One region of the Pseudonocardia hierapolitana genome, then DNA from elsewhere that is predicted to be linked to it. Evidence: riboswitches for the same ligand, from Rfam matches in the RefSeq annotation. Region 1 holds a riboswitch; the other holds the start of a gene.
The links. Region 1 has a riboswitch for S-adenosylmethionine ahead of FHX44_RS28505 (aminotransferase class V-fold PLP-dependent enzyme). Riboswitches for the same ligand answer to the same signal wherever they lie in the genome.

Region 1 (15,469 bases):
GTGGAGGCGACATGACACCGCCCGGCGCGAGCCTGCGGGGCTGGCTCGACCACCTGCGCTCCCGCGGCCGCCTCGCGGTGGCCGAGCCCGGGGTGGACCTGCGGTTCGGCGTCGCGGGCATCGCGAACCGCCTCGACGGGCGCAGCGCCACGCTGTTCCCGCGTCCGGGCGGGCACCCGGTCCCGATCGTGTCGGGGCTGCTGTCGGACCGCGCGTGGATGGCCGAGGCGGTGGGAGTGGCGCAGGACCGGCTGGTCGAGCGCTACCGCGGTGCGTGCCTGGAGCCGGTGCCCAGCCGCGAGGTCGGCGAGGCGCCCTGCCAGCAGGTGGTGAACAAGGACGTCGACCTCACCGCGATGCTGCCGATCCCCACGCACAACGAGCACGACCACGGCGCCTACATCACCGCAGGCCTGCTGGTCGCGCGCCGGCCCGACACCGGCGTGCAGAACGTCTCGATCCACCGCCTCCAGGTGAGCGGCCCGAACCGGCTCGGCGCGCTGCTGCTGCCCCGGCACACGCTCGCCTTCTTCCAGGCGCAGGAGTCGGCGGGGGCCGACCTCGAGATCGCCGTGGTGATCGGGGTGGACCCGCTCACGCTCATGGCCTCGCAGGCCATCGTCCCGATCGACCACGACGAGCTGGACATCTCCGGCGCGCTGCGCGGCGAGCCGCTGCCCGTCACCCGGTGCGTCACCAACGAGGTGCGCGTGCCCGCCGACGCCGAGATCGTCCTGGAAGGGCGGCTGCTCGCACAGGTGCGCGAGCCCGAGGGCCCGTTCGGCGAGTTCCCGCAGTACTACGGCGAGCGGGCCGAGCGGCACGTCGTGGAGATCGACGCGCTGACCCACCGGGAGGAGCCGATCTACCACACGATCGTCGGCGGCGGGCTGGAACACCTGCTGCTCGGCGGCATCCCGCGGGAGGCGTCGTTCCTCGCCGCGCTGCGCCGCAGCTTCCCGTGCGTGCGGGACGTGCACCTCTCGCGCGGGGGAACGTGCCGCTACCACCTGTACGTGCAGGTGGATCGCCCGGCACCGGGCGAGGCCAAGAACGTCGTGCTGGGTGCTCTCGCCACGCACTACGACATCAAGCACGTCACGGTCGTCGACACCGACGTCGACGTGCACGACCCCACCGAGGTCGAGTGGGCGGTCGCCACCCGCTTCCAGGCAGACCGCGACCTCGTCGTCGTAGCGGGCAGCCAGGGCTCGAAGCTCGACCCGTCCACCGACGGCGGGGTGGGCGCCAAGATGGGCCTCGACGCCACGGTCCCGGTGGACGCGCCGCCCATGAAGTTCACACGGATCGCGGTGCCGGGCGAGCGGGACCTCGACGTCGACGCGCTGACCGCGCCCGCGCCGGCCGACTGGCAGGCGCTGCGATGAGCGCGCCCCGGTTGGTGGTGGGGATCTCCGGTGCGTCCGGCATCACCTACGGCGTGCGGCTGCTGGAGCTGCTGCGGCCCACGCCGGTGCAGACCCACCTCGTCGTCACCAAGTCGGCGCGGATGACGCTCGCCTACGAGACCGACATGTCCCTCGCCGACCTCACCGCGCTCGCCGACGTCAGCTACTCCAACACCGACCTCGGCGCCGCGATCTCCAGCGGCTCGTTCCGGACGCTGGGGATGGTGGTGGCGCCGTGCTCGGTGAAGTCGATGTCCGAGATCGCCTCGGGGGTGACGACGAGCCTGCTCGCCCGCGCGGCCGACGTCGTGCTCAAGGAGCGCCGCAGGCTGGTGCTGATGGTCCGCGAGACCCCCCTGCACCGCAACCACCTGCGGACCATGGCCGAGCTGACCGAGCTCGGCGCAGTGATCGCGCCGCCGGTGCCCGCGTTCTACGCCCGCCCCGCGACGCTGGAGGAGATGGTGGACCACACCGTGGGACGCGTGCTCGATCTGTTCGACCTCGATCTCGGCGTCGTCCGACGCTGGGGAGAGGCGGTGGTTCCGTGATCGAGCCCCGGCTGGACCACCTCGTGTACGCCGCCCCCGATCTCGACGCGCTCGTCGCCGGGTTCACCGCGCGGACGGGGGTCGCGCCCGCGCCGGGCGGCAAGCACGTCGGCCGCGGCACCCGCAACCACCTCGTCGGGCTCGGCGGTGCGGCCTACCTGGAGCTGATCGGCCCCGACGACCCGGCCGCGACGCCCCTCCCGGACGTCTTCGGCATCGACCGGCTGGCCGCGCCCCGGCTGGCGGCGTGGGTCGTGCGGCCCACCGACCTCGACGCGACCGTCCGGCACGCCCGCGCGCAGGGCTACGACCCGGGGGACATCGTGCCGCTCTCGCGCCGCACGCCCGACGGGCACCTCCTGGAGTGGCGCCTGACGCCCAACCAGGGCGACCGCTTCGACGGGCTCGCGCCCGCGCTCATCGACTGGCAGGACGCGAAACACCCCACGGCGGGAGGCCTGCCGGAGCTGCGGCTCGTCGCGCTCGCCGGCCGCCACCCGGACCCGCCGGCCGTGCAGCGAGCGCTGGCGGCGCTCGGCGTCACGCTCGACGTCACGGCGGGGCCGCCGGCGCTGGAGGCGGTGCTCGACACCCCGCGCGGCCCGATCACGATCAGCTGACCAGGAGGAACTGCGATGACCCGGAAGATCGGGCTGACACTGCCGCAGCGCGGCACGTTCTTCGACGTGCTGAGCCTGTCCGAGCTCGTCGAGACGGGACACTGGGCGGACGAGACGGGCCTGTTCGACTCGCTGTGGATCGGCGACAGCCTGCTCGCCAAGCCCCGCCCCGAGGCGGTGGCCCTCTTCGGTTCGCTCGCCGCCGCCACCCGCAACGTGACGCTCGCCGTCGGCTGCATGGCGAGCTTCCCGGTGCGCGACCCGATCCTGTTCGCCGACCAGTGGGCCACGCTCGACCAGCTCTCCGGCGGCCGGATGCTGCTCGCGGTGTGCACGGGGATCGTCAAGCCCAAGGACGCGTCCGCGCGCGAGGGTGCGCCCTACGGCGTGACCGACGGTTCGCGGGCGGCCCGGATGGAGGAGAACACCGAGATCGTGCGGCGGCTGTGGACCGAGGACGACGTCACCTACGAAGGCCGCTACACCTCGTTCGAGAACGTGACCGTGCTGCCCAAACCGGTGCAGTCGCCCCCGCCGATCTACATCGCGTCCAACCCGGCGCCGCAGCCGCTCGCCACCCGCGCCCTCCATCGGGTGGCGCGCATCGCCGATGGCTGGATGACCACCCGCAAGAGCCCCGAACACCTGACGGTCAACCTGCCCGCGATCAAGCAGTACCTCGGGGAGGAGGGGCGCGACCCGGAGTCGTTCGCCGTGTCGGCATACCACAACCTCAACCTGAGCCCGGACCGGGAGGCGGCGTACGAGGAGAGCTACCGCTTCCTCGGCGAGTACTACGGCCCGGTCTTCAGCAGGGAGGCCACGCGGCACTGGACCGCCACCGGCACCCCGGAGCAGGCGGCCGCCGACATCGAGCAGCTCTACGCCGACGGCGCCACCGAGGTGACCCTGCGGATCACGTCGTGGGACTGGCGCCGGCAGCTCGACCTGCTCGTGAAGGAGGTCGTCCCGCGGTTGACGGACGCCGCTTAGCCTGACGGTGCTTCCCCGGGATCGCCGGGGACGCTCGAAGGAGGGGACATGGCAGCGCAGCCGGCCGTTCGCAAGTTCGTGCAGTTCGAGGAGCAGGTGCACGAGGAGTCCGGCCTCGCGGTCTCCCCACCCCTGACGCGGGTGGTGGTGGGCGCGGTGGCGCCGAACCCCCTGGCCGGCAAGCCTGCGACGACCGACCTCACGCCGTTGGTGGAGCTCTCGGAGGTCCTCGGCGAGCAGCTCACCACGCGAGCGCTCGAGCGGATCGGCGACCCGGCGGGGATCCGCGCCTACGGCAAGGCGGCGCTCATCGGGACGGCGGGCGATCCCGAACACGGCGCCGCGCTGATCCATCCGAGGCTCGGTATGGCGATGCGCGCCACCCTGCGTCGCGGGAGGGTGCTGATCCCCGGCAACGCGAAGGTCGGCGCGGCCGGCGCTCCCATCGACGTCCTCTTCGGGCCGCTCGAGGAGAGCTGGGACCTGGACGCGATGGACACGCTCACCGTCGCCGTCGCGGACTCCCCGCGCCCCGACGAGCTGCTGCTGCTCGTCGGCTACACGACCGGTGCCCGGCCGAACGCCAGGTCGAAGGGCCCACCCAGGCCGAGGTGGACGCCCTCGTGGCGTCGTTCGGCTGATCGGTCAGGACCGGCCCGTCGGCGCCGCCACGGACGCGGCCGCGTAGCTCTTGACGATCTCCTCCAGCTCGGCCGGGTCGATCACGTCGTCCAGGTGGTCGAAACCGTCCGGGGCGCGGCGCTCGACCTCGTCGATCACCATCTCCGGCCCGCCCACCCGGTTGCGCAGCACGATCTCGCGCGTGGCCGGCAGCCGCTCGTCCTGGTACGCCGTCAGCGCGGCCTCCGGGTCGGCGCCGGACGTCAGGTGGCGGGTGAGGGCCACGGCGTCGAGCACGGCCTGGCCCGCGCCGTTGGAGCCCATCGGGTACATCGGGTGGGCGGCGTCGCCGAGGAGGGTGACGCGGCCGTGGCTCCAGCGGGGCAGCGGGTCGCGGTCGCACATGGGGTACTCGTAGAACTCCGGCGTGGCCGCCACCAGACCCGGCAGGTCGAGGTGCGGGGTGCGGAAGCGCTCGAGGTGCGGGGCGAGCTCGGCCGGGTCGCCGGGGCGGGACCAGTCCTCCCGGCGTGGCGGCGGGTCGCCGGGATCGCCGCTGCGGATGCAGATCGCCCAGTTGGTGAGCACGGTGTCGGGGGAGTGGCCCCGGCCGATCGGGTAGAGCACCAGCTTGGCGGCGTTGCCCCCGGCGACGATCATCGACCGGCCGGTGAGGAACGGCGGCCAGTCGGTGGCGCCGCGCCACATCATCACGCCGTTCCAGCGCGGCGGGCCCTCGTCGGGGAAGAAGGCGGCGCGCACCGTGGAGTGGATGCCGTCGGCGCCGAGCAGCACGTCACCCGTGCGCTCGCCGAGGGGCTCGCCGGCCGGGTCGCTGAACGTGGCGCGGATGCCGTCGGTGTCCTGCTCGAACCCGGCGAACCGGTGCCCGGTGTGCACCGCGTCGGGGCCGAGGCGTTCGCGGACCGCGCGCAGCAGCACACCTTGCAGCCTGCCGCGGTGCACCGAGAGCTGCGGGACGTCGGAGCCCGCGGCGAGGCCGCACGGCCTGCGCATGATCACCTGGCCGAGGCGGTGGCAGTAGAACAGCTCCTCGGTGCGGACCGCGACCTCGTCGAGCCGGTCGAGGAGGCCCAGCCCGGCGAGCGGCCCGACGGCGAGCGGGAGGGCGTTGATCCCGACCCCCAGCTCCCGGATCGCGGGGCTGCGCTCGTAGATCTCGCACTCGATCCCGGCGTCGTGCAGGAACAGGGCAGCGGCCAGCCCGCCGATGCCGGCCCCGACGATCAGCACCTTCACGATCGGCACGCTAGCGTCGCTGCCCGTTCGCCGTAACCCGGAATCCGGACAACGTGCGCGTCGATCGGGACATCCCGGTCGCTACACGGCCGACGGGCTCCGCGCGCCCGCCACCTTGCGCGCCGGGACCAGGCGCCGCCACAGCCCCCGGTTCGGGCGATCGGCGAGCGCTGCGGTGACGCGGTCGAGGAAGATCGCCAGGATGACGACGGCCAACCCGCCCTCGAAGCCCGCGGCGATGTCGAGCTGGGTGACCGCGCTGACGACGACGCTGCCGAGCCCGCCCGCGCCGGCCAACCCGGCGACGACCACCATCGACAGGGCCAACATGATCACCTGGTTGATCCCGGCCATGATCGAGGGCAGGGCCATGGGGAGCTGGATCTCCCGCAGGATCTGGCGGGGGTGGGCGCCGAAGGCGTGCGCGGCCTCCACCACCTCGGGGTCCACGCCGCGGATGCCGAGCTCGGTGAGCCGCACGGCGGGCGGGATGGAGAAGATCGTGGTGGCGACGACGCCGGGCACCACGCCGATGCCGAAGAAGAACACGGCGGGGATCAGGTAGACGAACACCGGCGTGGTCTGCATGAAGTCCAGCACCGGACGCAGGACGGCGCTCGCGCTGCGCCGCCGCGCCGCCCAGATGCCGAGCGGCACGCCGATGGCGGTGGCGAGCACGGCCGCCACCAGCACCACGGCGAGGCTCTCCATGGTTTCCGGCCACAGGTTCAGCGACGCGATGAGCAGGAACGCGAGCACGGTGAACACCGCGAGGCCGACGCCGCGGACGAGCAGCGCGACGATGCCGAACACGGCGATCCACAGCAGGTACGACGGGCCGGTGAGCAGGGCGGTGAGCGCGTCGACGAGCACGGTCAGCACCGCGCTGACGGCGTCGAACAGACCGGGGAAGGCACGCAGGAGCCAGGTGATGAACGATTCGACGATGGCGCCGAGTTCGATGCGCGGCACTTCTCAGCTCCTGGTCGGGACGGCGGAGAGGGAGGAGAGCACGGCCGCGCGCGGCACGACGCCGAGCAGCCGGCGGCGGTCGTCGACCACGGCCATCGGCACGGCGTGGCGGCCCAGCCGGTCCATCAGGTCGATCAGCGGGCGGTCCGGCTCGGTGGTGGCGTAGTCGTCGCCGAGCCCGTCGCTGCCCACCGACTCGCGGCCGTTGCGGGCGGCGTGGGCGAGCCACTCGTCGTGCACGACGCCGAGCACCCGGCCGTCGGCGTCCACGACGTAGGCGTCGGTGAACTCGGCCGCGCCCAGGCGGCGCAGCGCCTCCTCCGGCCGCTCGTCCACCCGCACGACGAGCCGTGGCTCGCGCAGCACGTCCTCCGCGGTGAGCACGCGGGTGCGGTCGACGTCGGAGACGAAGTCGGCGACGTAGTCGTCGGCCGGGCGCGCGAGGATCTCCGGACCGGTGCCCAGCTGCACCTGGCGGCCGTCCTTGAGCAGCAGGATGCGGTCGCCGAGGCGCATCGCCTCGTTGAGGTCGTGGGTGATGAAGACGATCGTCTTGCGCAGCTCCTTCTGCAGCCGGATCAGCAGGGCCTGCATGTCGCGGCGGATCAGCGGGTCGAGCGCGGAGAACGCCTCGTCCATGAGCAGCACGTCGGTGCCGCTGGCGAGCGCCCGCGCGAGGCCCACCCGCTGCTTCATACCGCCCGACAGCTGGTCGGGCAGGGCGTCGCCGCGGTCCCCGAGCCCCACGTGATCGAGAGCCCACCGCGCGCGCTCCCGGCGCTCGGCCTCGCCGACCCCCCGCACCTGCAGCGCGTAGGCCGCGTTCTGCGCGACGGTGCGGTGCGGCAGCAGCGCGAAGTGCTGGAACACCATGCTCATGTGGCGGTTGCGCAACAGGCGCAGCTCGGCGTCGTCGAGCCCGCCCAGCTCCCGGCCGTCCACCTCGACGGTGCCGCTGCTGGGCTCGATGAGCCGGTTGAGCAGGCGCACCAGCGTGGACTTGCCGGATCCGGACAGGCCCATGACGACGAACAGCTCGCCGGGCTCCACCGTGAACGAGACGTCGTGCACGGCGAGGGTGGCGCCGGTGCGCTCCTGGATCTGCGCGCGGCCCGCGCCGTCGCCCGCCATCGCGAGCGCCCGCTCGACCGCCGCCTTCGGGCCGAAGACCTTCGTCAGGTCCCTGGTCTGGATCAGCTTGCCAGCCACTGCTGCACCACCTGCGGGTTGGCGTCCACCCAGCGCTTCGCGACGTCCTCGGCCGGCTCGCCGTCGACGTCGATGCTGCGCAGCATGGTCTCGACGTCGGGCAGCGGCAGCTCGAACCGCTGCAGCAGCGCGTAGAAGCGCGGGGCCTCCTGCTGCAGGTCGGTGCTGGCCGCGGTCCAGGCCGAGTAGTCCGGCATCGCGCAGGCGCCGCTGCCGCCCTCGTCGAAGCACCCCGGCTGGAACGGCGTGGGCTCCTGCAGCTGGGTCATGTCGAACTCGGCGAACACCCAGTGCGGGTGGTAGAGGTACACCAGGATCGGCTCCTGGCGCTCGTACGCGCGGCGCAGCTCGGCGAGCTGCGCCGCCTCGCTCGAGGTCACCTGTTGCAGCGGGAGCCCGTAGCCGGCGATGCGCTTCGCGTTCTGCGTCGTGGTGATGAAGCTCGGGTCGGCGTCGACGAGGCGCCCACCGAGCGCGTCGGCGTACTGGCCGAGCTGCGTGACGCTGGTGAGGCCCGCGAGCGGCTGGCCGGGCTGGGTGGCGTACGTGGGCACGAACCAGCCCTGGGCGGCGCCGCCGTAGGTCTGGTGGACCAGCGAGACGCGGTTCGCCGCCTGGTCGGCGAGCTGTTGCTGGTTGGGCAGCGCCACCTCGGTGAGCAGGTCGATGTCGCCGCGCTGCGCCCCGGCCCAGGCGGGGGCGGGACCGAGGCCGGTGGGCTCGATCGTCGAGACGCCCAGGTCGGGGTGCTGCGCCACCACCTCCGCGAGGATCGCGTTGGTGAGCTTGGCGGCGCTCCAGGGGAACTCGGCGGCGGCGATCGTGACGCCCTCGCTCGAGCCGGTGTCGGCGGGCGTGCCACTGCAGGCCGTGAGCAGCGCGGTGGCGGCCGCCAGGAGCGCGAGGCCGCGACTGCGGTACGAGCGGGTCATCCGCCGATCCTTCCGCGCTCGCGGGTGCTCCGCACGACGAAACGGCGGCTCACGCCGGTCGCCCGGCCACGCCGACCGGCTCGTCGCCCCGGAGCGTGACGCGGTGCATGACCCGCCTGGCGTCGCCGTAGTCGCGGTTGGCGTAGTGCGCGGTGGCCCGGTTGTCCCACATCGCGACGTCGCCGACCTGCCAACGGTGTCGCACGATGTGCTCCGGCTTGGTGATGTGGGCGTAGAACAGGTCGAGCAGGTGGCGGCTCTCGGCGTCGGACACGCCGACGATGTGGCTCGTGAAGCCGGGGTTCACGAAGAGCGACCGGCGTCCGGTCTCCGGGTGCACCCGCACCACCGGGTGCTCGACGGGTTCGAGGCTCCGGTAGCGCTCGCCCTCCCAGACGCTGCCCTCCCCGCCGCGGCGCTGGGCGAGGTAGTAGCCGAACTCGCGCGTGCCGTCGTGCACGGCCGTGAGCCGGTCCGCGAGTGCGCGCACCGGCTCCGACAGCGACCGGTACGCCAGCTCCAGGTCGGCCCAGTTGGTGTCGCCGCCGGTCGGCGGCAGGGTCACCGCCCGCAGGATCGAGCCGAGCGGCGGCCGGCGCACGAACGTGACGTCGGTGTGCCAGACGTCGGCGAACCCGTTGTCCGCGCTGTCGAGCGCGTAGATCTCGGTGTGCGCATCGTCGAGGCCCGGCACGACCGGGTGCGACGCGGTGAGGCTGCCCAGCCGGTTGCCCAGCGCGATCTGCGAGTCGGGGTCGAGGTTCTGCCCGGAGAAGAACAGGACCTTGTGCTCGGTGAGCGCCCGGCGGACGGCCGCGACCTCGCCGTCGGAGGCGGTGGCGAGGTCGATGCCGCGCACCTCGGCACCGAATCCGGGCCCGAGGCGTTCGAGCGCGAGGTTGGGTTGGGCGAGCGTGCTGGTCATGCGGATGCTCCTTCGAGCAGGGGAGGTCGCCGCGATGGGCGCGAGGGGAGAGGGGAGCGCGGTCAGCGACAGAGCGCGCCGGCCTGCAGGCGGCACAGGTCGACGTGGATGCGTTCCACGAGAACCAGACCGCCGGGCACGCCGCGATACTCATCCGGACGTCCGGCGCCGCGCAACCGCCCGCCCGGGATCTGGGACCGCAGCGGATGCCGGGCGTCAGAGGTCCGGACATTCCACGGGCGAGGCCCGGACCGTCATCTCCGGGCGCGGCCGCGGCGCCGGGACGGACGCCGCCCGGCGGCCTCCCAGTGACCGGGGCGGGGGAGCGCCGGGGGAAGCCGGGTGCCGGTGTCGCCGCGCGCGGCCGTGACCTGCGCGGCGGTGAGGAAGAGCGTGTCGCGCAGGTCGGCGCCTGCGAGGTCGGCGCCGCGCAGGTCCGCGCCGAGGAGATCGGCTCCGCGCAGGTCGGCCCCGTGCAGGTCGGCGCCGACGAGCAGGGCGCCGCGGAAGCTCGCCCGGCGCAGGTCGGCGCCGCGCAGCCGGGCACCCAGCAGCTGCGCCCCGCGACGGTCGGGCCCCGGGCTGCCGGCCCGGGCGAGGTCGCTCACCCTCCCCAGCAGATCGGCGACCGACCGCCGGTGTGCCTCCACGTCGAGCGCGGCGAGCTCCTCGGGTGTGCCGGCGGCGAGCCGGTCGGTCGCGGCGAGCGCCTCGTCGAGCGCGTCGGAGAGCGGGGCGGCCGCGGGGAGCGCCTGCGCCTCGGTGAGGTACCGCAGCAGCTCGTGCAGCACCCGGACCACCGGGAACACCGCGAACATCGACCCGGCGACCTCCGGCTGGTCGCGCCAGTTCCGCCCGCCGAACGTCACCTGGACGACCTGCTGCCCGGCGCCGAAGCAGTCGTAGACCGTGCAGCCGGGGTAGCCGGCCTCGCGCAGCCCGGCGTGGATGCCGCAGCTGAAGTCGCGCTGCAGGTGCCGGCACGGCGTACCGGCGGCCTTGTCGACGGCGAAGTCGGCCGACGCCGCGAACGGGAGGGCGACGCAGCACAGGCCTGCGCAGCGGGAGCAGTCGGCGGTGAGGCGGTCGGGGACGGACATCGCCCCCATTGTCCTCTCCGTGGAGGGGTGGCTGCGCGCCCGTGGGTTCAGGAAAGCCACATTCCTGTACTGCAAAGCCCTGAATGTGGCTTTCCTGAACTTCCTGGGACCTCAGTGGCCGCAGCCGGGGAGCGCGGGGCCCGTCGGAGTGCCGATGCCCAGCGGGTCGGTCTCGCGCGGGTCGGGCACCGGGCTCCAGCGGCCGTCCACCACCGCGTAGTCCCAGCCGGGACCGTCCGTGACCAGCCACTCGACGGCGTCGACGAGCCGGTCCACGTCGTCCACCGTGGTGCCGAGGCCCAGGCTGGCCCGCACGGCGCAGCCGTCCGGGGTTCCGGCGAGGCGGGAGAGCAGCGGGTGGGCGCAGAACTTCCCGTCCCGCACGCCGATGCCGTGCTCCGCCGACAGGTAGGCGGCGACGCGCCCGGCCGGGTGGCCGTCGACGACGAACGTGCACACCGCGACCCGGTCCGGGCTGTCCGGCCAGATCCGCAGCGTCCGGATGCCCGGCAGCGCGTCCAGGCCGGTCTCGAGCCGGTCGAGGAGAGCGGCCTCGTGGGCGGGGTCGAGCGCGCCGGACAGCACCCGGCAGGCCTCGGCGAGCGCGGCAGCACCGAGGACGTTCGGGGTGCCGGCCTCGTGCCGGTGCGGCGCGGGCGCCCACGACACCTCGGTGGCGCCGCCCTCGTCGGGCGCGGTGACCGCGTGCACCGCGCCGCCGCCGGACAGGTACGGCGTGGCGACGTCGAGCCAGTCCCGGCGCCCGACGAGCGCCCCCGCGCCGTAGGGGGCGTAGAGCTTGTGGCCCGAGAGGGCGAGGTAGTCGATGCCGGTGGTGGCGATGTCGACGGGGCGGTGCGGCGCGAGCTGGGCGGCGTCGACGACCACGCGGGCGCCTGCGGCGTGGGCGATCGCGGTGATCTCCTCGAGCGGCAGCAGCTCGCCGGTGACGTTGGACGCCCCGGTGACGGCGAGCAGCGCAGGCCGGTCGGCGGCGAGGGCGTAGCGCAGGTCGGCGAGCGTCTGCGCGACGGTGGGGGCGGCGCGCAGCACGCGGCCGGGCCCCCAGGCCAGCAGGTTGGCGTGGTGCTCGACGTCGAGCCGCAGCGCCGGGCCGGGCACGCATCCCGCCAGGAGGTTCAGCGCGTCGGTGGTGTTGCGGGTGAACACCACGACGTCGTCGGCGCGGGCGCCCACGAACCGGCCGACCGTCTCCCGCGCCTTCTCCAGCACGGCGGTGCAGACCTGCGAGGCGTAGCCGGCACCGCGGTGGACGCTCGCGTAGTACGGCAGGAGCGCGGCGACGTGGTCGGCCACGGCGGTGAGCGCGGGAGCGCTGGCGGCGAGGTCGAGGTTGGCGTACCGCACGTGCTCGCCCGTGACGAGCGGGACGCGCAGATCCGTGCCCGTGACGGTCGCCGGCGCGCAGATGCCGGGGCGAGCGGACAGCACAGCAGTCATGGAGGTCCTCCGGACCCACTCGGTGGACCCGGACGGATGTCGGGTCCGCGCTTGCCGGCCGTGGTTGCACGGCGGCCTGGTCGTCACCCGGAGCACCCCACCGCGGAGGAGGGTTGCCGGCCAGCGAGCCGGGGCTTGACGCTGGCGCTCTTGACCTGGGGGGCAGGTTACGGGCGGACGGCGCGATCGGTCAAGCGGATCTTCCGCTGCACTGCGCGGCGCGGAGCATGATCGGCCGGATCGGGACATGAGCTGTACCTGTTCAGCTGATGTCCCCTTTCCCGGGGGGATCGAGCCACTGCCGACCGAAATCGGCGACCGGTTTCGAGCAATGACGAAAGGAGGTCAGTGCGCGACGGCGGCCGTCAGCGCGGGGACGGCGAAGCAGCCGCGGGCCGCGACGGTGACGACCGGTGCGGCCGCGTCGGTGACGAGGGCGGCCGGTCCCGCTCCGGCCAGCACCACCCGGGCGGCCGCCAGGGTGGCGGTGCGGGTACGGACCAGTCGGCCGCCCACAGAGCCGTCGATCGCGACGACCTCGTCGCAGTGGCGCAGATGCGCGCCCCAGGCGGTGGCCGCGGCCGTGAGCGCCGCCGTCGCCTGGTCGGCGCGAACCTGCCGTACCTCGCCGCTGACGTGCAACAACGCGGCACCGGTCTCCTGCTCGACCTGCCGCCAGAGTCGCATGGCCTCCGCGGCGAGCGCCGTGGGCAGGCCCGCTTCGGTCCACGCCGCCGGCCCGGCCGAGCGCCAGACCGCGCCCGCCGTGCGCCGTTCCAGGAGCACGACGCGCAGGCCGCGGCGCGCGAGGTGCCACGCGGTGGCGGCGCCCGCCGGGCCCGCGCCGACGACGGCGACGTCGATCGTGAGTGTCGGGGTGTCGGTGGTGGGGCTCGGCTCCAGCAGGCTCGGTGGACAGGGCACGTCGGCCTCCAGCTCTCCCGGTACGCGGGTCATCACGGTAGGCAGCCGGCCCGGTGCCGTGTCAACGAACGGACATTTGCCGAACGTCTTGTCCGGTCATTTCGCGCGGACAATGGCGCGTAACACACCGCTTGAAAAATGATGCGATCGCTACGTAAGTTCGAAGCGCAATCCAGACGCCATCCAGAGCGGCCGAGAGACCCGGATCGACGACGCCGCAGCAACCCCCCGTGCGAGCGGGAGCGGGTGCTACCGCCGGGAGCGATGGAGGTCGCCGTGCCGGGTCGGGAACGGGTCGAGCAGCGCACCACGTGGCATGCGTGGCGTCGTCACGTCGATCTGTGCCGCACCTGCGCGGCCCTCTGTCGGGGCTGACGACCCGACTCCAGCCCTCACACGCCCCGCCGCCGACCGTGCGGCGGTGCTGACTCCTGCGCGCTCTCGGACAAAGGACCACCGTCATGCCCCGATCCCTCACACCGTGGCTCGTCGCCGCTGCCGTGTCGCTGAGCGCGTGCGGCTCGGCGCCCGCGACGAGCACCGCCGACCCGGGCGTCCCGCAGCCGGGCGGCACGCTGCGCTTCGCGGTGAGCAGCGACCAGGGGTGCGTCGATCCCCAGCAGGTCGGCAGCAACGACACGATCTTCTCGCTGCGCCAGGTGGTCGACTCGCTCACCGACCAGGACCCGGCCACCGGCGAGCTGCGGCCGTGGCTCGCCACGTCCTGGGAGAGCAACGCCGACGCCAGCGCCTACACGTTCACCCTGCGCGATGGCGTGACGTTCAGCGACGGCACGCCCCTCGACGCCGCCGCCGTGAAGGCGAACTTCGACGCCGTGCAGGACCTCGGGGCCCGCGGCACGCTGCCGAAGGGCTACCTGGCCGGCTACACGGGCACCGCGGTGGAGAGCCCGACGCGGCTCACGGTGGCGTTCGACCGGCCGAACGTGCAGTTCCTGCAGGGCACGTCGACGCACAGCCTGGGCATCCTCTCGCCCGCGACGGTGGCGAAGAGCGACGACGAGCGCTGCGCGGCGGTGGTCGGCTCCGGCCCGTTCGTGATCGAGTCCTACACCCGCGACGAGTCGATCGTGCTCGCCAGACGGCCGGGGTATGCGTGGGGTTCGTCGCTGTGGCAGTCGCCGGGTGAGGCCCGGCTGGACCGGGTCGAGTTCCGGATCGTGCCCGAGTCCGGGGTGCGTGTCGGCAGCTTGGCCTCCGGCGAGGTGGACGCCATCGGCAACCTCGCGCAGCAGGACGAGGCGCCGCTGACCGCGGCCGGGGCGCAGCTGCTGGGCAGGGCCAACCCGGGCATCCCGTTCGGGATCTCGTTCAACCAGGCCACCCCGCTCGGTGCGGATCCAGCGGTGCGCGAGGCCGTCTCGCTCGCGATCGACCGCGCAGAGGTGGTCGCCACGGTCTACAGCTCGCAGACGAAGCCGGCCACCAGCGCCCTCGCCTCCACGACGCCCGGCTACGCCGACCAGGCCGCGCTGCTCCCGTTCGACCTGGCGAAGGCGGGGTCCGTCCTGGACGCCGCGGGCTGGCTGCCCGGCCCGGACGGCATCCGGGCGCGGAACGGCACGCCGCTCACGGTGGAGCTGACCTGGTACTCCAACTCGCCCGCCAACCGGGCCGCCGTCGAGCTGATCCAGCAGCAGGTGCGCAAGGTGGGAATCGACCTGCAGCTGCGCGAGAAGCCGATCTCGGAGAGCACACCGACCCAGCAGGCAGGCGACTTCGTCGCCAGCTGGGGCAACCTCACCCGCGCCGACCCCGACATCCTGCGCAGCCAGTACTCGACGGCAGGCAACAACTACTACCGGCTGCCGCCCGGCCCGATCGACACCCTGCTCGCCGAGCAGGCGGCACAGCCCGATCCGGCGGCCCGGGCGGCCATCGTCGCGCAGGCGCAGCAACTGCTGGTGCAGGAACACCACACGATCCCGGTCGTGGAGCTGACGACGGTGCTGGGCGTTGCGCCCGACGTCCAGGGAATCCTGTTCGACGCGAGCTCGCGCATCCAGCTGCACGACACCTGGAAGGTCCAGCCGTGACCGGTCGCTACCTGCTCCGGCGGCTGCTGGCTGCGGTCGGGGTGCTCTGGGCGGCGTTCACGGTGTCGTTCGTCGTGCTCTACCTGCTGCCGGGCGACCCGGTGGCCACGATGGCGAGCGGCGGCCTGGACGGCGAGCCGCTCCCGCCCGAGCAGCTGGACGCGCTCCGGGCCCGCTACGGGCTGGACCAGCCGGTGCTCGTGCAGTACGGCCGGCGCCTGCTCGCGGCGCTCACGGGGGACTTCGGGACGTCGATCCAGAACGGGCAGGACGTGCGCTCGGCGATCCTCGGGGTGCTGCCCCCGACGCTGCAGATCTCGGTCGCCGGGCTCGCGGTCGCGGTGCTCTTCGGCGGCACGGTGGCGCTCGTCGCCACCTACACGCGCGCGCTGTGGCTGCGGCAGCTCCTGATGGCGCTGCCCTCGCTCGCGGTGT
Region 2 (15,469 bases), 4.3 Mb from region 1:
TCGCATTCGGGTACGGTCCGATCGTGCGTTTCGGGGTGCTCGGCCCGCTCGCGGTGTGGACGGCCGATGGCCGCCCGGTCCGCGTTCCCGAGCTGAAGGTCAGGTCGCTGCTCGCCCAGCTGGCGGTCGACGCGGGCCGCGTGGTGCCAGCCGACCAGCTGATCGACCGCCTGTGGGGCGACCGGCTGCCCGCGAACCCCGCGGCCGCACTGCAGACCAGGGTGTCCCAGCTCCGCGCCGCGCTGGACGACGCAGAGCCCGGCGCGCGGCAGCTCGTCGTCTCCCGCCCGCCCGGCTACCTGCTCGACGTCGCACCGGACGCGGTGGACGCCGGGCGGTTCGAAGCGCTACTCGCCGAAGCTGCCACGATCGGTGACCCGCGGGCGCGGGTCCCGGTGCTGGACGACGCTCTGGCGTTGTGGCGGGGTGCTGTGCTGGCCGACTTCGTCGACGAGGCATTCGCGCGGGAGGTCACGGCCCGGCTGGTCGAGCTGCGCCTCACCGCGTGGGAGCAGCGGGCCGAGGCACGCCTCGAGTTCGGAGATCCGGGCGTGCTGGCCGACGAGCTCGGCGACCTGGTGGCCCGCCACCCGCTGCGCGAGCGCCTCCGGGCCGCCCACCTGCGTGCGCTCTACCGAGCCGGGCGGCAGGGCGAGGCGCTGGCGGGCTACCGCGACGTGCGGGCCAGGCTGAGCGCGGAGCTCGGCGTCGAACCGGGCCCGCGCCTGGCCGCGCTGCACCGCGCGATCCTGGAGCAGGATCCGTCGCTCGGTGGCTCGGTGGAGCCGCCCACGAACCTGCCGCACCTGCTCGGCGACCTGGTCGGCCGGGAGGCGGACCTCGGCGAGGTGCGGTTGCTGCTCGCGGCGGACAGGCTGGTCACCCTCACCGGCCCGGGTGGCGTCGGCAAGACCCGCCTGGCACTGGCCGTGGCCCGGGAGCTGGTCACCGGGTTCCCGGACGGCACGTGGCTGGTCGAGCTGGCCGCGCTGCCGGCGGGCGCGTCGCCGGACGAGGTGGCCGCGCTGGTGGCGGCGAGCGTGGGCATCCGCGACTGCGTGGTGACGGACCTGGCCGGCACGCTCGCCGAGGCGTTGCGAGCCAAGCGGATGTTGCTCCTGCTCGACAACTGCGAGCACGTCGCACCGGCCGCGGCGGAGCTGGCCGCGGGGCTGCTGCGCGCCGCGCCCGGGCTGCGGGTGCTGGCCACCAGCCAACGCCCATTGGCCGTGGCCGGTGAGCTGCTGTGGACCGTGCCGACGTTGGCCGAGCCCAGCGCCGTCGAGCTGTTCGCGGCCCGAGCGGCGGCGAGCGCGCCCGGCTTCGCCCTCGACGCGGACAACGCCGACGCCGTCGCGGCGATCTGCCGCAGGCTGGACGGCATCCCACTGGCCCTGGAACTCGCCGCCACCAGGGTCCGCGCATGGGGCGTCCACGAGGTACTGGCGCGGCTGGACGACCGGTTCCGCGCGCTGACCGCGGGGCACAGCGACACGCCCGCCCGGCAGCGGACCCTGCGGGCGATGCTCGACTGGAGCTGGGAGCTGCTGACCGAGGCCGAGCGGACCGTGCTGCGCCGCCTGTCCGTGCACGTGGACGGGTGGACGTTGAGCGCGGCGGAGGCCGTGTCCGGCGGCGCCGGCCTCGACGTGCCGGACCTGCTGGCACGCCTGGTCGACCGCTCGCTGGTCACCGCCACCACCGCCGATCCGCCCCGATATCGGCTCTTGGAGTCGGTCGCCGAGTACGCCTCGGCGAAGCTGCACGAGGCGGGCGAGGTCGCCGAGGTCGAGCGGCGGCACCGGGACCACTACGCGCGGCTCGCCGCCACCGCCGACCCGCACCTGCGCGGACCCCGGCAGCGGCAGTGGCTGCGCCTGCTCGACGCCGAGGCCGCCAACCTGCGTGCCGCGATCGACCACGCGGCCCGCGACGGCGAGGCGTTGCCGCTGGTCGAGTCGTTGGCCTGGTACTGGGTGCTGCGCGGTCGGCTCGGCGAGGGGCGGCGGGCGCTGACCGCGGCGCTGGCCGCCGGCGGTCCCGACGGCGTGGCGGGCACGGTCCGGGTGTGGCACACCGCGTTCAACCTGCGCATGGGCGTCGGGTCCGCAATGGTGCCGCTGCTCGAGACCCGGCCGACCGACGCGGAGGCCGCGGCCCGGCGGGCGCGGGCCGAGTGGTTCCTCGGGTTCACCGGCCTGGGCATCGGCGAGCTGAGCATCGGCCACGACCTCGTCGCCGGGGCATTGGCGGTGTTCGAGGACCAGGGCGACCGGTGGGGCACGGCCGCCGCCCACGGCACTCTCGCGCGGTATGCGTTGGCGCGCAGCGACCTGCCCGCGATGGCCCGGCACGGCGAGCGCGGCATGGCCCTGTTCACCGAGGTGGGCGACCGGTGGGGGCAGTTGCACGCGACGTTCGGCCTCGGCACGCACGCCGAGGTCGTCGGCGACTACGACCGCGCGGCCGAGCTGCACCGCGACGGCCTGCGGATCGCCGAAGAGCTGGGCCTGAGCAGCGAGGTGTCGGACAAGCTGTCAGCGTTCGGCCGGATCGCGTTGCTGACCGGCGACTTCGAGCAGGCCGACGAGCTGCACGAAAGCGCCCGCGTGCAGGCCGTGGCGCAGGGCTACACGATCGGCGAGGAGTTCGCCGAGCTGGGCTTGGCGCTGAGCGCGCGGCGGCAGGGACGATTCGACGAGGCCGAGGCGTGGTTGCGCAAGTGGCTGGCCTACGACCGGCGGCTGGAGTCGGACATGGCGATCGCCCTCATCCTCGCCGAGCTGGGCTTCATCGCCGAACAACGCGGTGACGCCGATGCCGCCTGCGCCCTGCACCTGGAAGGGCTGGCGGCGGCGCGCAAGGCGGCCGACCCGCGTGCGGTGGCGCTGGCGCTGGAAGGGCTCGCCGGCGTGGAAGCGCTCTGCGGCGACCACGAGCGGGCGGCGCGGCTGCTCGGGGCGGCCGCCGCGCTGCGGGCAGAGGTCGGTGCGCCGTTGCCGGCCGGTGAACGGGGCGACGTCGACCGGATCACCGCGACGTGCCGTGCGGCGGTGGGGGACGACGCGTTCGCTTCGGCGTTCGACCACGGCCGGGTGCACGGCGAGCCAGAAGCGGGCCTCCTCGTCGCCCGCGCGACGGAATGACTGCCGGGCAGCGGCGGCGCCCGGGCATCGCACAGGCGTGCCGGCTGCTCCGAGGAGAGGGTGGGCACGGCCGCAACGATCGGCCGTGCCGTTCGCTCAGGCCGCGGGCGGGACGTAAGGGAAGACACCCGTCGGCTTACTCGTGACCGACTCCTTGCCGATGCCGAGGGAGATCGGGGTGTTCGCCGCGAGGGAGAACATGACGTCCGGCGCGTTGTCGGTCAGCGAGCGGCCGATCCAGCCGCTGAAGCCGAAGGTGGCGGCGGTGCCGACGGTGTAGGGCAGGACGTTCGGGAGCATGCGAGCGACGAGCCCCTCCGCGTATGCCGTTGGGTCCTCGGCGGTTCCGTAGGCGCCGACGATGCCGGCGATCTCTTTGGTCAGCAGGTCCCCGTATGTCGCGAGGTCCTCGCTCGGCGCGCCGGCGTTGAGGCGGTCCCCGAGATCCTCGTCGTACTGGGTGAACAGCGGGTGGATCATCGGCAGCCCGACGCGGTTGATCGAGCGCCACCCGCCTGCGTCCGTGGCCAGGGAGGCGACCGCCCACACGCCGATCCGCCCGTCGGCGGCCGACGACACCAGGGCGGCGTCCGGGACCTCGAGCACGATGGAGTGCACGGTCTGTCCGGCGAACAGATTGCTCGCCTCGGCGGGCGTCCAGCCGGTGAGGTCGACCGTCGTGCCGTCCTGCACCGCGTGTCCGACCGCGTGCAGCACGGTCGGCTCGATCCAGAAGGGATCCCCTGCTCGACCTGCCCAGATGCGGGCACCGCCCTCCGCGGTGAGGGTCTGCTCGGTGCGGCCCTGCGCGACGACGGTCCCGACGGCCGACGGGTCCGTTGCCTCGACGCCGGTGAGGCGTCGGACCTCATAACCCTGGCGACCTTCCGGATCCCGGGCGTCGAACGTGAAGCGGTAGGTCAGGTCCTCGACGACATCCCCGTCCAAGTCGATCTTGAATTCGTACCTTCCCTCGGGGTGGTAGCCGGGGACGGCCGCCTTGCCCAGGGAATGACAGACGTTGATCACGAATACGGTGCCGCTCTCGCCGCCGAAGACGTAGAGATCGGTGATGTCGAGCCGGATGTCCTGCCGCGCGAGCGGCGAGTCGAGATGGTGGGACACGGGAGAACCTGCCGTTCCGTCCGTAGGGTCAGTGTGGCCAACAGACGTGCTGGTCGGAGCCACGGAGCACGTCTGTCGTGCGCGCCGCGGTTGTCGAGGCTAAGCAGCGCCGGCCGCGCGATCCGCCGAGGACGCGCAGAGAAGTCCCGAGAACGCGCATTACCCTGTGTCGGCGGGAGGGTGGGCATGGACGTCGGCGCGCACCTGGTGGAACGCACCTCCACACTGCGCTTGGACGCGCACGAGCGCGCGGAGTTCTGGAGCCAGTACGTGCGGACCAACCACTGCAGCTTCTCGTCGGGGTTCGCCGACGCCTCGGACTTCCGCGCGCGGACCGTGCTCCAGCGCGGGCCCCGCCACCAGATGGTGGAGTTCTGGTCGGAGCAGATCCACTACGTCCGTTCGGCGAAGGACGTGGCGCGGGACGACGACTACCGGGTCCGTGTCCTCGTCCCGCTGGCGGGAAACATGCTCGTTCGGGCCGGCGACCAGGACGTCCGGCTGAATCCTGGCGCCGCGGGCCTGCTGGCGACGGCTCATCCTTTCGAGATCCGTCACGGCGACGGAGTCCGCGCGCTGGTCTTCACCCTGCCCGACGCGAGTCCCGACACCCCGCCCCGGCCGGTTCTGGACCTCCGGACGGGCCTGGGCGCGGTGGCCCACAACCTGCTCACAGGTATCGCCGCGGAAAGCGATCGCTTCGGCCCCGGCGAGTTCGAGCGGGCGGCGGCAGGAGCCGCCGAGATGCTCCGCCAGCTCGCGACGCCTGCCACGAGTGGGTCCCTCTACCTCGTCGAGCAGGCCTTTCGCGCACACGTCGCCGAGCATGCAGCGGATCCGAAACTGACCGGAGCTTCTGCCGCCGCTGCCCTCGGCTGGTCGCTTCGCCAGGTGCAGGTCGCCCTCAAGGCGGCAGACACCACGCCGAGCGAGGTGATCCGTCGGGAACGCCTGACCCTCGCTCGCAGGCTCCTCGGCGACGGGCGGCTGCGGATCTCCGACGTCGCGTTCGCCAGTGGCTTCTCGTCGGTGAACACCTTCACCGACGCATTCCGCCGAGAGTTCGGTGGGACGCCGCGCTCCTTCCGCTCCTGAGAGCCCCGGGGTAGCTCGCCGCTGCCGGCGCGGCGATGAGCCCGGCCGTCAGAGCCCGCGCGCCGCCAGCGCCTCGCGCACCGCCTTGCTGGTGGAGGGCACGGTGGCCGACGGGCCGATGTGCCCGGACACGGCGTCGAGGGTCTTGAGCCCGTCGCCGGTGATCAGCAGCACGGTCTCGGCGTCGGGGTCGAGCTGCCCCGACTCGATGAGCTTCTTCGCGGTGGCCACGGTGACGCCGCCGGCCGTCTCCGCGAACACGCCCTCCGTGCGGGCGAGGAGCCGGATGCCCTCCACGACCTCCTCGTCGCTGACGTGCGCGACGGCCCCGCCGGTGCGGCGGACGGCGTCGAGGACGTACGGGCCGTCGGCGGGGTTGCCGATGGCGAGGGAGCGGGCGATCGTGTCGGGGCGCACCGGCTGCACCACGTCGTGGCCGTCCTCGAACGCCTTGGCCACCGGTGAGCAGCCCGTGGCCTGGGCGCCGAACACCCGGTACGGGGTGGGCTCCACCAGGCCGAGGGTGCCGAGCTCGGTGAAGCCCTTGTCCACCTTGGTCAGCTGCGAGCCGGACGCCACGGGCACCACGATCTGCTCGGGCAGCCGCCAGCCGAGCTGCTCGGCCACCTCGTAGCCGAGGGTCTTGGAGCCCTCCGCGTAGTAGGGCCGGACGTTGACGTTGACGAACGCCCAGTCCTCGTGCTCGGCGGCGAGCTCCGTGGCGAGCCGGTTGACGTCGTCGTAGTTGCCGTCGACGGCGAGGAGGGTGCCGTCGTAGACGGCGGTGGTGAGCACCTTGGCCTGCTCGAGGGAGCTGGGGATCAGCACCACCGAGTCCCAGCCCGCCCGCGCGGCCGCGGCGGCCACCGCGTTGGCCAGGTTGCCGGTGGACGGGCAGCAGAGCACCGTGAAGCCGAGCTCGCGGGCCGCGGCCAGCGCCACGGCCACCACGCGGTCCTTGAAGGAGTGGGTGGGGTTGCCCGTGTCGTCCTTGACCCACAGCGTGCGCACGCCCAGCGCGGCGGCGAGCCGGTCGGCCTTGATCAGCCGGGTGAGGCCGGGCTCGGTGTTGGGGTGGGACTGCACGTTCGTGGGCACGGGGAGCAGGTGGCGGTAGCGCCAGATGGACTTGGGGCCCGCCTCGATCGACTCGCGGGTGACGGTGCCGAAGTCGTAGGCCACCTCGAGCGGGCCGAAGCACTCCGGACAGGCGAACTCGGCCGCGAGCGGGATCTGGTGACCGCATTCCCGACAGGACAGCGCACGGGCGGGTCCGAGGTCGAAAGCGGTGGTCGTGGCGCTGTCAGCAGTCAGGGACATGAGAAGTCTCCTCATCTTTCCCGCACCGTGCGGGTCGGAATTGGCACCGTGTTCGAGCGCAAGAGCGCGCATCGCCGGTTGCCGGGGCTTCGTCGGGCCGTTCCCTCTGCCCCTCTGGATGAGCCATATGCGGTTGTGCCCAACACGTTACGACACGATCACCCCGGCTCCCAAGCGCGTCCCGTGATCTGGGAGCCGGGTCACGTGATGTCGGGGCCGTGCGGGAGCATGGACGCATGGCCGCGCCAGCCCCCCTCCGCCTCGTCATCGGCGAGGAGGAGCTGCTCGTCGAGCGGGCGATCGAGCAGGTGGTGGCCGAGGTCCGGGCGGGCGACCCGTCGGCCGAGGTGCGCCGGATGCGCGCGTCCGAGCTCACCCCCGCCGACCTGGCCGAGAGCCTGGGCCCGTCGCTCTTCGCCGAGGGGCGGGTGCTCGTCCTGCTCGCGGTGCAGGAGGTCGGCAAGGAGCTGGCAGGGGCGATCGTGGAGCAGTCGGCCGACCCGGCCGAGGGCATCGTCCTCGTGGTCGTCCACTCGGGCGGGGCGCGCAACAAGGCGCTCGTCGACGCGCTGCGGAAGGCGGGCGCCCCCGTCACCACCTGCAACAAGATCACGAGGATGGACGAGCGGTCCGACTTCGTGCGTGCCGAGGCCCGCCGCGTCGGCGGCAAGATCACGGGGGACGCGATCGGCGCGCTGCTCGAGGCGGTGGGGTCCGACCTGCGGGAGCTCGCCTCGGCCACCAGCCAGCTGGTGGCCGACACCGGCGGCTCGGTCGACGAGCGCGCGGTGCGCCGCTACCACCGCGGCCGGGCCGAGGCGTCCGGGTTCGCGGTGGCCGACAAGGTCGTGGCAGGCGATCGGGCCGGCGCGATCGAGGCGCTGCGCTGGGCACAGCTCCTCGGCACGCCGTCGGTGCTGGTCGCCGACGCACTGGCCGACGCGCTGCGCACGCTCGCGAAGGTCGGGTCGGCGGGCCGGGGCGACCCCAACCGGCTGGCCGGCACGCTGGGCATGCCGCCCTGGAAGATCCGCAAGGCGCAGCAGGCGGTCCGCGGATGGGGCCCGGAGGCACTGGCCGAGGCGTTCGCGGCGGCGGCGGAGGTCAACGCCGACGTGAAGGGCGCCGCGGCCGACCCGGACTACGCACTGGAACGAGCCGTCCTGCGCATCCTGGCGGCCCGCTCGCGCCGCTGAGCCGCGCCGGCGCTACGCGAGGGTCAGGTCGGCCGTGGATGCGGTCGATCGCGGGTGCGGGCATGTCGCATCTACGTCCGACCTGCCCGGGAGGGTCGAGAACTCAGCTGTTTCCGCTGGTGCGGGACTTCTTGAACCAGCCTCCGACCTTGTCGCCCAGTAGGGCGCCGCCGATACCGGCGAGGACGGCGGGGATCAACGCGAGCAGGTCAACGAGCATCGGGGGAATCTCCTCGTGTCGGACGGGCGAGGGGAGCGTGGCGCCCGCCGGCGAACTCCTACTGTCGGCGAGAGCCGCCGGAGCTGTCGATGCGATGTATCCCATCTCACGTTTGATGCGCGTCCTCCTCGGTGGCGCTCGCATCGAGCGGAACCCGAGGGTGATCCCGCCCGTTCCGCGGGCGGTAGCGTGCTGACTGGCGCACCGACTGGTGAGGGGAAGCGATGACCGTGGCAGACGCCAAGAGCCGCATCGGCGTGACCGGGCTGGCCGTGATGGGGGCGAACCTCGCCCGCAACATCGCCCGTCGGGGCACCCCGGTCGCCGTCCACAACCGGACGGCGGCGCGTACCCGGGAGTTCATGGAGGCCTACGGCTCGGAGGGCGCGTTCACGGCGGCGGAGACGGTCGAGGAGTTCGTCGCCGCGCTGGAGCGGCCGCGGCGGATCATCGTCATGGTGAAGGCGGGCGCGCCCGTCGACGCCGTGATCGAGGAGCTCGCGCCGCTGCTCGACGAGGGCGACATCATCATCGACGCAGGCAACTCGCACTTCCCCGACACCAAGCGGCGCACCGAGGAGTGCGCCGCCCGCGGCCTGCGCTTCATGGGCGTGGGTGTGTCCGGCGGCGAGGAGGGCGCGCTGCTCGGGCCGAGCATCATGCCCGGCGGCGACCCGGCCGCGTACGCCGAGGTCGAGGAGGTCTTCACGAGCATCGCCGCGCAGGTGGACGGCACGCCGTGCTGCGTGCACGTCGGGCCGGACGGCGCGGGCCACTACGTCAAGATGGTGCACAACGGCATCGAGTACGCCGACATCCAGCTCATCGCCGAGGCGTACGACCTGCTCACCCACGTCGCCGGGCTCGACGCGCCGGCCATCGGCAAGATCTTCGAGGAGTGGAACTCGGGCGACCTGGAGTCGTTCCTCATCGAGATCACGGCCGAGGTGCTGCAGAAGACCGACGCCCGCACGGGCCGCCCGCTCGTCGACGTGATCCTCGACGAGGCGGAGCAGAAGGGCACCGGCCGCTGGACGGCGATCGACGCGCTCGACCTGGGAGTGCCGCTCACCGGCATCACCGAGGCCGTGTTCGCCCGCACCCTCTCGTCGCTGAAGAGCGAGCGGAAGGCGGCCGCGGGCACCCTCGGCGGTCCGGTGCCCGGGGCGGGCGAGGATCGCGCCGACCTGGTCGAGGACATCCGGCAGGCCCTCTACGCCAGCAAGGTGGTGGCGTACGCGCAGGGCTTCGCGCAGATGCGCGCGGCGTCGGCCGCGAACGACTGGAACCTGGACCTCGGCGCGATGGCCACGATCTGGCGGGGCGGCTGCATCATCCGCGCGCAGTTCCTCAACCGGATCCGCGACGCCTACGCCGAGCACGGCGATGTGGAGAACCTGCTGATGGTGCCGTACTTCACCGACGCCGTCGCCGAGGCGCAGGACGCGTGGCGGCGGGTGGTGATCACGGCGACGCAGCAGGGCGTGGCGATCCCGGCGTTCGCGAGCTCGCTGTCCTACTACGACGGCTACCGCCGCGAGCGCGGTCCCGCCAACCTGATCCAGGGTCTGCGGGACTTCTTCGGCGCCCACACCTACCGGCGGACCGACACCGAGGGCGTGTACCACACCCGCTGGGCGCAGGACGGCACCGAGGTTCGAACGGACGCCTGAGGAGCGCTCCCAGCGCCTGCTTCACGCCCCGCGCAGTCCCAGGTACTCCCGGGCTTCGGCGGGCGACGCGGGCGTGCGATCGAACAGTGCGGCCAGCTCGACGACCTTGGTGACGAGGTCGGAGTTGGACTTCGCGTGCTCGCCGCGGCGCACCCGCAGGTTGTCCTCCAGCCCGACGCGGAGGTTCCCGCCCATGACCAGCGCGAGCGCCGCGACCTGGTACTGCCCGGGATAGCCGACGCCTGCGGCCGACCACGTGAACCCGCCGACGCCGAAGAGCCGCTCCGCGGTGCGCACCATGTGCACGAGCTGGTCGGCCTCGACGGCGTTGGCGCCCAGCACACCGAGGACGAACTGCAGGTTGAACGGCGCCTCCAGCACCCCGTCGGTGACGAGCCTGCGCACGTTGTAGAGCTGCCCGACGTCGTAGATCTCGATCTCCGGCCGGGTCCGCGCCTCCTTCATCAGCCCGGCCAGGTACTCCATGTCGGCGAAGGTGTTGCGGAAGACGTAGTCGCGGGTGCCCTCCAGGTACTCGCGCTCCCAGTCCTGCAGGTCCAGGTCGCGCCGGGCGACCGGGTAGAGCCCGAAGTTGAAGCTGCCGGCGTTGAACGTCGCCATCTCGGGCTTCAGGTGCGGCACGACGGCCGCGCGTTCGGTGATCGTCATGCCGCGACCGCCGCCCGTCGTCGGCTGCAGGACGGCGTCGGTGCGTTCCCGGAGCCCCTCGACGACGCGGGTGAACAGCTCGACGTCCTGCACGGGCCGCCCGGTCGACTCCTCCCGGACATGGATGTGCAGGATCGCCGCGCCCGCCTCGGCCGCGGCGACGCCCTCCTCGACGATCTGCGCCACCGTGATCGGGATGGCCGGGCTCTGCGCCGGAACCGTCATCCCTCCCGTGAGCGCGCACGTGACGATGACCTTGTCGGAATCCACGGATCACCCCTCGAACACGACGTCAGACGACGGCCAGCGGGTCGACCATCGACCCGGTCGCCCCTGCGATCTTCAGCGGTAGCGCGACGAACAGGAACTCGTACACCCGGGCGGCCGCGAGTTCCTCCAGGTCGAGGCTCTCCATGATGTAGACGCCGCTGTCCACGAGCAGGTGCACGTGCACCGGCTGCGGGTTCGCCGGCGAACCGGGGTCCGGTGCGGGCTGGACCTCGAACGTCTCGGTGTCGCTGCCGACGGCGACGACGCCGCGCTCGGTGAGCATCCGCGCCACCGACAGGTCCGGTCCCGGCGTGAGGTGCTCGGCCATCCGGGTTCGGTCGGGCCACAGCCCCATGTAGCCGGTGCGGAACAGGACGACGTCCCACTGCCCGATCGTCACACCTTGCGCCGCACAGATCTCCTCGACCTCCGCGGCGTCGACGGCCGCGCCCGCGGGCAGGCAGTCGACCCCGCGGTGCGCGGCCAGGTCGACCAGGACGCCGCGGGTGAACATCGCGGGCAGGCTGGAGGCGTCACCGACCGTCGGGCCGAAGTCGCCGAGGTGCTCCGTCGCGTTCGCCCCGCCGTACCAGCGGCCCTCCTCACCGACGGTGATGTGCGCCAGCGCGTCGACGTGCGCGCCGGAGTGCACGGTGCCGGACACGACCTCCGTCATGCAGCCGAGGCCGACCTCGTTGGGCGCGGGGTCCCACAGGTTCTCCCCGGCCGCCCGCAGCCCCTGCGGGGTGCGGTAGCTGAGCACTTGGAACTGCGGGTGGCCCGGGAACAGCGGCATCCCCGGGAACCGCGTCGCCGCGAGCGAGAACGACCGGCCGGTGCGGACGAGGCCCGCGGCCCGGGCCCGCGCCGTGTCGGGTACGTCGGCGGCGGGCCCGGCGGCCGGTGGGCTGGTGCGGGTCACGACCGGTCCCGGGCGGCGTCGGCCACCATCGCGACTACGCGCTCGGGCGTCATCGGCAGCTCGTCGACCCAGACCCCCAGCGGGCGCAACGCATCGTCGACGGCGCTCGCGATCGCGGTGGGAGCCACCAGCCGGCCGCCCTCGCCGGCGCCCTTGACCCCGTACTCGGTGAACGGCGACGGCGTCTCCAGGTGCTCGACGACGATCTCCGGCACCTCGTGCATGCTCGGCAGCAGGTACTCGCGGAACGTCGGCGTGCCCAGCGCGCCGTCGTCGTCGTAGCGGTACTCCTCCATGAGCGCCGCGCCGATGCCCTGCACGACACCGCCGACGACCTGCCCCTCGACCAGCGTCGGGTTCATGACGGTCCCGCAGTCGTTCACGACGTAGTAGGCGCGCATCGTCACGACGCCGGTCTCCGGGTCGACCTCGACGATCGGGATGTGGCAGGCGTGGGAGACCATCGGGTAGAAGGCGCCCATGTCCGTGCGGTCCGCGGACGGAGGCGTCGAGTACGGATGGTCGTAGGTGTGCACCGCGACGAGGCCGCTGGACTCGCCCTCCGGGTTGTCGTGGAAGAACAGCTGGGCCCGCATCCCGACGTCCGCCATCGACATCGACGTGCCGGGCGCCCCCTTCGCGCGGAAGGTGCCGTCGACGCACTCGACGTCGCCGGGGTCCATCTCCAACGCGTGCGCGGCGATGCGGATCATCTTGTCCCGCACCGTTCGCGCCGCTCCCCGGGTCGCGCCGCAGAGCATGATCGTGAGCCGGCTGCCGCCCGGGCCGGCCGACATCGCGCCCGCCGTCGAGTCGGCGTAGGTGACCGACACGTCCTCGGGGTCGACGCCGAACTCCTCGGCCACCACCTGGCTGACGACGGTCTCGGGGCTGTTGCCCCACAACGGGCAGCCCACCTCGACCCGGACCCCACCCATCGCGTCGACGTCGAGCTTGACGCTCTCGGGCGTGCTCGTCGCGGGCAGCGGCGGCTCGTCGTAGAGGAACCACCACTCCGAGGCGTTGTAGCCGGACCGCTCCTGGCAGGTCGCGAGGCCGATGCCGAGGTAGCGCCCCTGCGCACGCAGCCGTTCCTGCTCGGCGCTCCAGTCGTCGATCTTCGCGAGCTCCAGCGCCCGGTCGAGCACCGCGGCGTAGTCGCCGGAGTCGTAGACGTTTCCCGTCGGGGTCTTGAACGGGAACTGCTCGGGCCGGATGAAGTTGCGCCGCCGCAGCTCCACGCGGTCGATGCCGAGCTCGATCGCCGCCTTGTCGACGAGCCGCTCCAGGACGAAGTTGCCCGGGTCGGCGCCGGCGCCGCGGAAGAAGCCCTGCTGCACCTTGTTCGTGAGCACGCACGACACGTCGTAGCGCAGGCTGCCGATCCGGTAGGGGCCGGTGGGCTGGGCCATCGCGTTGCCGTGCTGGCCATGGGCGAACTGGAAGTAGGCGCCGTAGTCGTCGACGATCCTCAAGCTCAGGCCGAGCATCTCGCCGTCCTCGGCCAGCGCGAGCTCGGCGTCGTAGATCCGGTCGCAGCCGACGTTGTCGTTGGCCGCGATGTTGTCGAGCCGATCCTCCAGGTACTGCACGGGCCGACCCGTCGCCTTGGTCAGGGCGCCGGCGATTGCGAGCACCTTCGTGATGAAGTGCTTGCTGCCGAAGCTGCCACCGACGGCACAGGGGATCATCCGCAGCCGGTTCGTCGACACCCCGAGCATCCCCGCGAACGCCCACGGCAGGAAGTTGTGGAAGTTCGAGTTGGAGTAGACCGTCATCGACCTGCTGAACGGGTCCCACGACGCGACGGCGCCCGCGGTCTCGATCGGCTGCGCGCCCATCCGGTGCCAGCGGGCTCGAGTGCGTACGACGGTGTGCGCACGGGCGAGGTCGGCGCCGACGTCGCCGAAGTCGAGCGTGCGGTGGAACACGACGTTGGAGTCGAGCGTCTCGTGGATCCGGGTCGCGTCCGGCGCCATCGCGGCCTCGGGGTCGACGACGGCGGGCAGCACGTCGTACTCGACGCGGATCGCGGCGCAGGCGTCCTCGGCGATGTAGCGGTCCGTCGCCGCGACGACAGCGACGGCCTCGCCCGGATAACGCACCCGTTCGACCGCGATCGCGGTCTGCGGGACGGGTTCGGCGCAGAACGCGGGCATCGGGTTGACCAGCTCGGCGGCCTGCGCGCCGGTGAGCACCGCGGCCACCCCCGGCATCGCCTCGGCTGCGCTGGTGTCGATGGAGACGATCCGCGCGTGCGCGTGCTGGCTGCGCAGCACGGCGCCGTGCAGCATGCCGGGCAGCACCACGTCGCCGACGTAGTTGGCGCGCCCGGCCAGCAGCTTCGGGTCCTCCTTGCGCGGGACGGCGCGCCCGACCCAGCGGCGTTCGGCAACCGCGGGACGGTCCTCGACGGTGCTCATGCCTTCGTTCCCCTCGGCTCGGCGGCCATGATCCGGCCGGCGGCGCAGACCGACCTCACGATGTTCTGGTAGCCGGTGCAGCGGCAGAGGTTGCCGCCCAGTGCCTCCCGCACGTCGTCTGGGTCCGGCTCGGCGGTGTGCTCCAGCAGTTCGCAGGCGGCCATGAGCATCCCCGGGGTGCAGAACCCGCACTGCAGACCGTGGTTCTCGTGGAATGCCCGCTGGATCGGGTGCAGGGTGCCGTCGGTGGTGGCCAATGACTCGACGGTCCGCACGGCGGCGCCGTCGAGCTGGGCGGCGAAGACCAGGCAGGAGCGGGTGGCGGTGCCGTCGACGAGGACGGTGCACGCCCCGCAGACGCCCTGTTCGCAGCCGAGGTGGGTGCCGGTGAGCCCGAGCTCGCCGCGCAGCAGGTCGGCCAGCAGCGTGCGCGGCTCGACGAGCAGGTCGTGCGGCACCTCGTTGACGGTGAGCCGGATGCGGACCTTCTCGGGTCCCGTCGTCTCAGGCATCGGTGGCCTCCCCGGCCGCTCGTGCGATGGCGGTGCGCAGCGCGCGGCCGGTGAGCACGCGCGCGAGATGGCGGCGGAAGTCCGCCGAGCCGTGGCAGTCGGCGATGGGGGACCGGCCCTCGGCGGCGCGGGCCGCGGCTTCGGCGACGGCGTCGTCGCCGCCGTCGGAGCCGGTCAGCGCGTCCTCGGCGGCGCGGGCGCGCACGGGCCGCTCGCCGACCCCGCACAGCGCGATCCGGGCCTCGCTCACCCGCCCGTCGGCACCACGGGTCACGGTGGCGGCGACCCCGCACACCGGCAGGTCGCCGTGGCGGCGCGCGACCTCGACGAACGCGCTGCCGGTCCGAGCCGCGGTCGCGGGGACCTCGACGGCGACGACCATCTCGCCCGGTGCGAGGGACGTCGTGAACGGGCCGGTGAAGAAGTCGTCGGCCTCGACCGTCCGCTCGCCGGAGCGGCTGCGCACCACGACCCGCCCGTCGAGGGCGAGCAGCGCCGTCGGCAGCTCAGCCGACGGGTCGGCGAACGCCACGCTGCCGACGACGGTCCCCCGGCCGCGCACCGGCGCGTGCGCGACGTGGGCGCCGGCCTCGGCCAGGAGGGGGGCGTGCGCGGCGACCTCCGGCGAGAGCTCGCTGGTGCGCTGGCGCACCGTCGCTCCCAGACGCAGCGTTGCGGGGCCGGAGCTGTTCCGTACCTCGAGGGCGTCGAGACCCGGGACCCGGTTGATGTCGACGACGACGGCCGGTGTCGCCAGCCGCGCGTTCATCAGCCGGACGAGGCTCTGGCCGCCGGCGAGCACGCGGGCGTCGGAACCGTGCTCGGCGAGCCGGTCGAGCGCCTCGTCGAGGTCGCGTGGTGCCAGGTAAGCGAACGCCGCAGGCTTCACTCCACACCT

Region 2: it holds a riboswitch for S-adenosylmethionine, as region 1 does, so the genes downstream of both, thrC (threonine synthase) here and FHX44_RS28505 (aminotransferase class V-fold PLP-dependent enzyme) in region 1, are expected to answer to the same signal.

What each region holds. Positions count from the first base shown of each region.
Region 1 covers NZ_VIWU01000001.1:5,965,539-5,981,007, forward strand. The annotation lists gene FHX44_RS28445 (sodium:solute symporter family protein) at 1-15, shown strand, start outside; gene FHX44_RS28450 (UbiD family decarboxylase) at 12-1,388, shown strand; gene FHX44_RS28455 (UbiX family flavin prenyltransferase) at 1,385-1,960, shown strand; gene FHX44_RS28460 (VOC family protein) at 1,957-2,580, shown strand; gene FHX44_RS28465 (LLM class flavin-dependent oxidoreductase) at 2,596-3,573, shown strand; partial or broken gene FHX44_RS44300 (amino acid synthesis family protein) at 3,622-4,149, shown strand; gene FHX44_RS28475 (flavin-dependent oxidoreductase) at 4,219-5,454, opposite strand; gene FHX44_RS28480 (ABC transporter permease) at 5,536-6,426, opposite strand; gene FHX44_RS28485 (quaternary amine ABC transporter ATP-binding protein) at 6,430-7,635, opposite strand; gene FHX44_RS28490 (glycine betaine ABC transporter substrate-binding protein) at 7,620-8,567, opposite strand; gene FHX44_RS28495 (TauD/TfdA dioxygenase family protein) at 8,617-9,492, opposite strand; gene FHX44_RS44305 (putative leader peptide) at 9,555-9,632, opposite strand; gene FHX44_RS28500 (pentapeptide repeat-containing protein) at 9,747-10,592, opposite strand; gene FHX44_RS28505 (aminotransferase class V-fold PLP-dependent enzyme) at 10,704-12,053, opposite strand; SAM riboswitch class IV at 12,096-12,209, opposite strand; gene FHX44_RS28510 (FAD-dependent oxidoreductase) at 12,399-13,010, opposite strand; gene FHX44_RS28515 (ABC transporter substrate-binding protein) at 13,439-15,034, shown strand; gene FHX44_RS28520 (ABC transporter permease) at 15,031-15,469, shown strand, end outside.
Region 2 covers NZ_VIWU01000001.1:1,667,496-1,682,964, reverse strand. The annotation lists gene FHX44_RS07930 (AfsR/SARP family transcriptional regulator) at 24-3,146, shown strand; gene FHX44_RS07925 (DUF4331 family protein) at 3,243-4,271, opposite strand; gene FHX44_RS07920 (helix-turn-helix transcriptional regulator) at 4,458-5,366, shown strand; gene thrC (threonine synthase) at 5,415-6,686, opposite strand; SAM riboswitch class I at 6,695-6,811, opposite strand; gene holA (DNA polymerase III subunit delta) at 6,923-7,882, shown strand; gene gndA (NADP-dependent phosphogluconate dehydrogenase) at 8,327-9,775, shown strand; gene FHX44_RS07900 (beta-keto acid cleavage family enzyme) at 9,797-10,714, opposite strand; gene FHX44_RS07895 (cyclase family protein) at 10,737-11,636, opposite strand; gene FHX44_RS07890 (xanthine dehydrogenase family protein molybdopterin-binding subunit) at 11,633-14,059, opposite strand; gene FHX44_RS07885 ((2Fe-2S)-binding protein) at 14,056-14,571, opposite strand; gene FHX44_RS07880 (FAD binding domain-containing protein) at 14,564-15,460, opposite strand.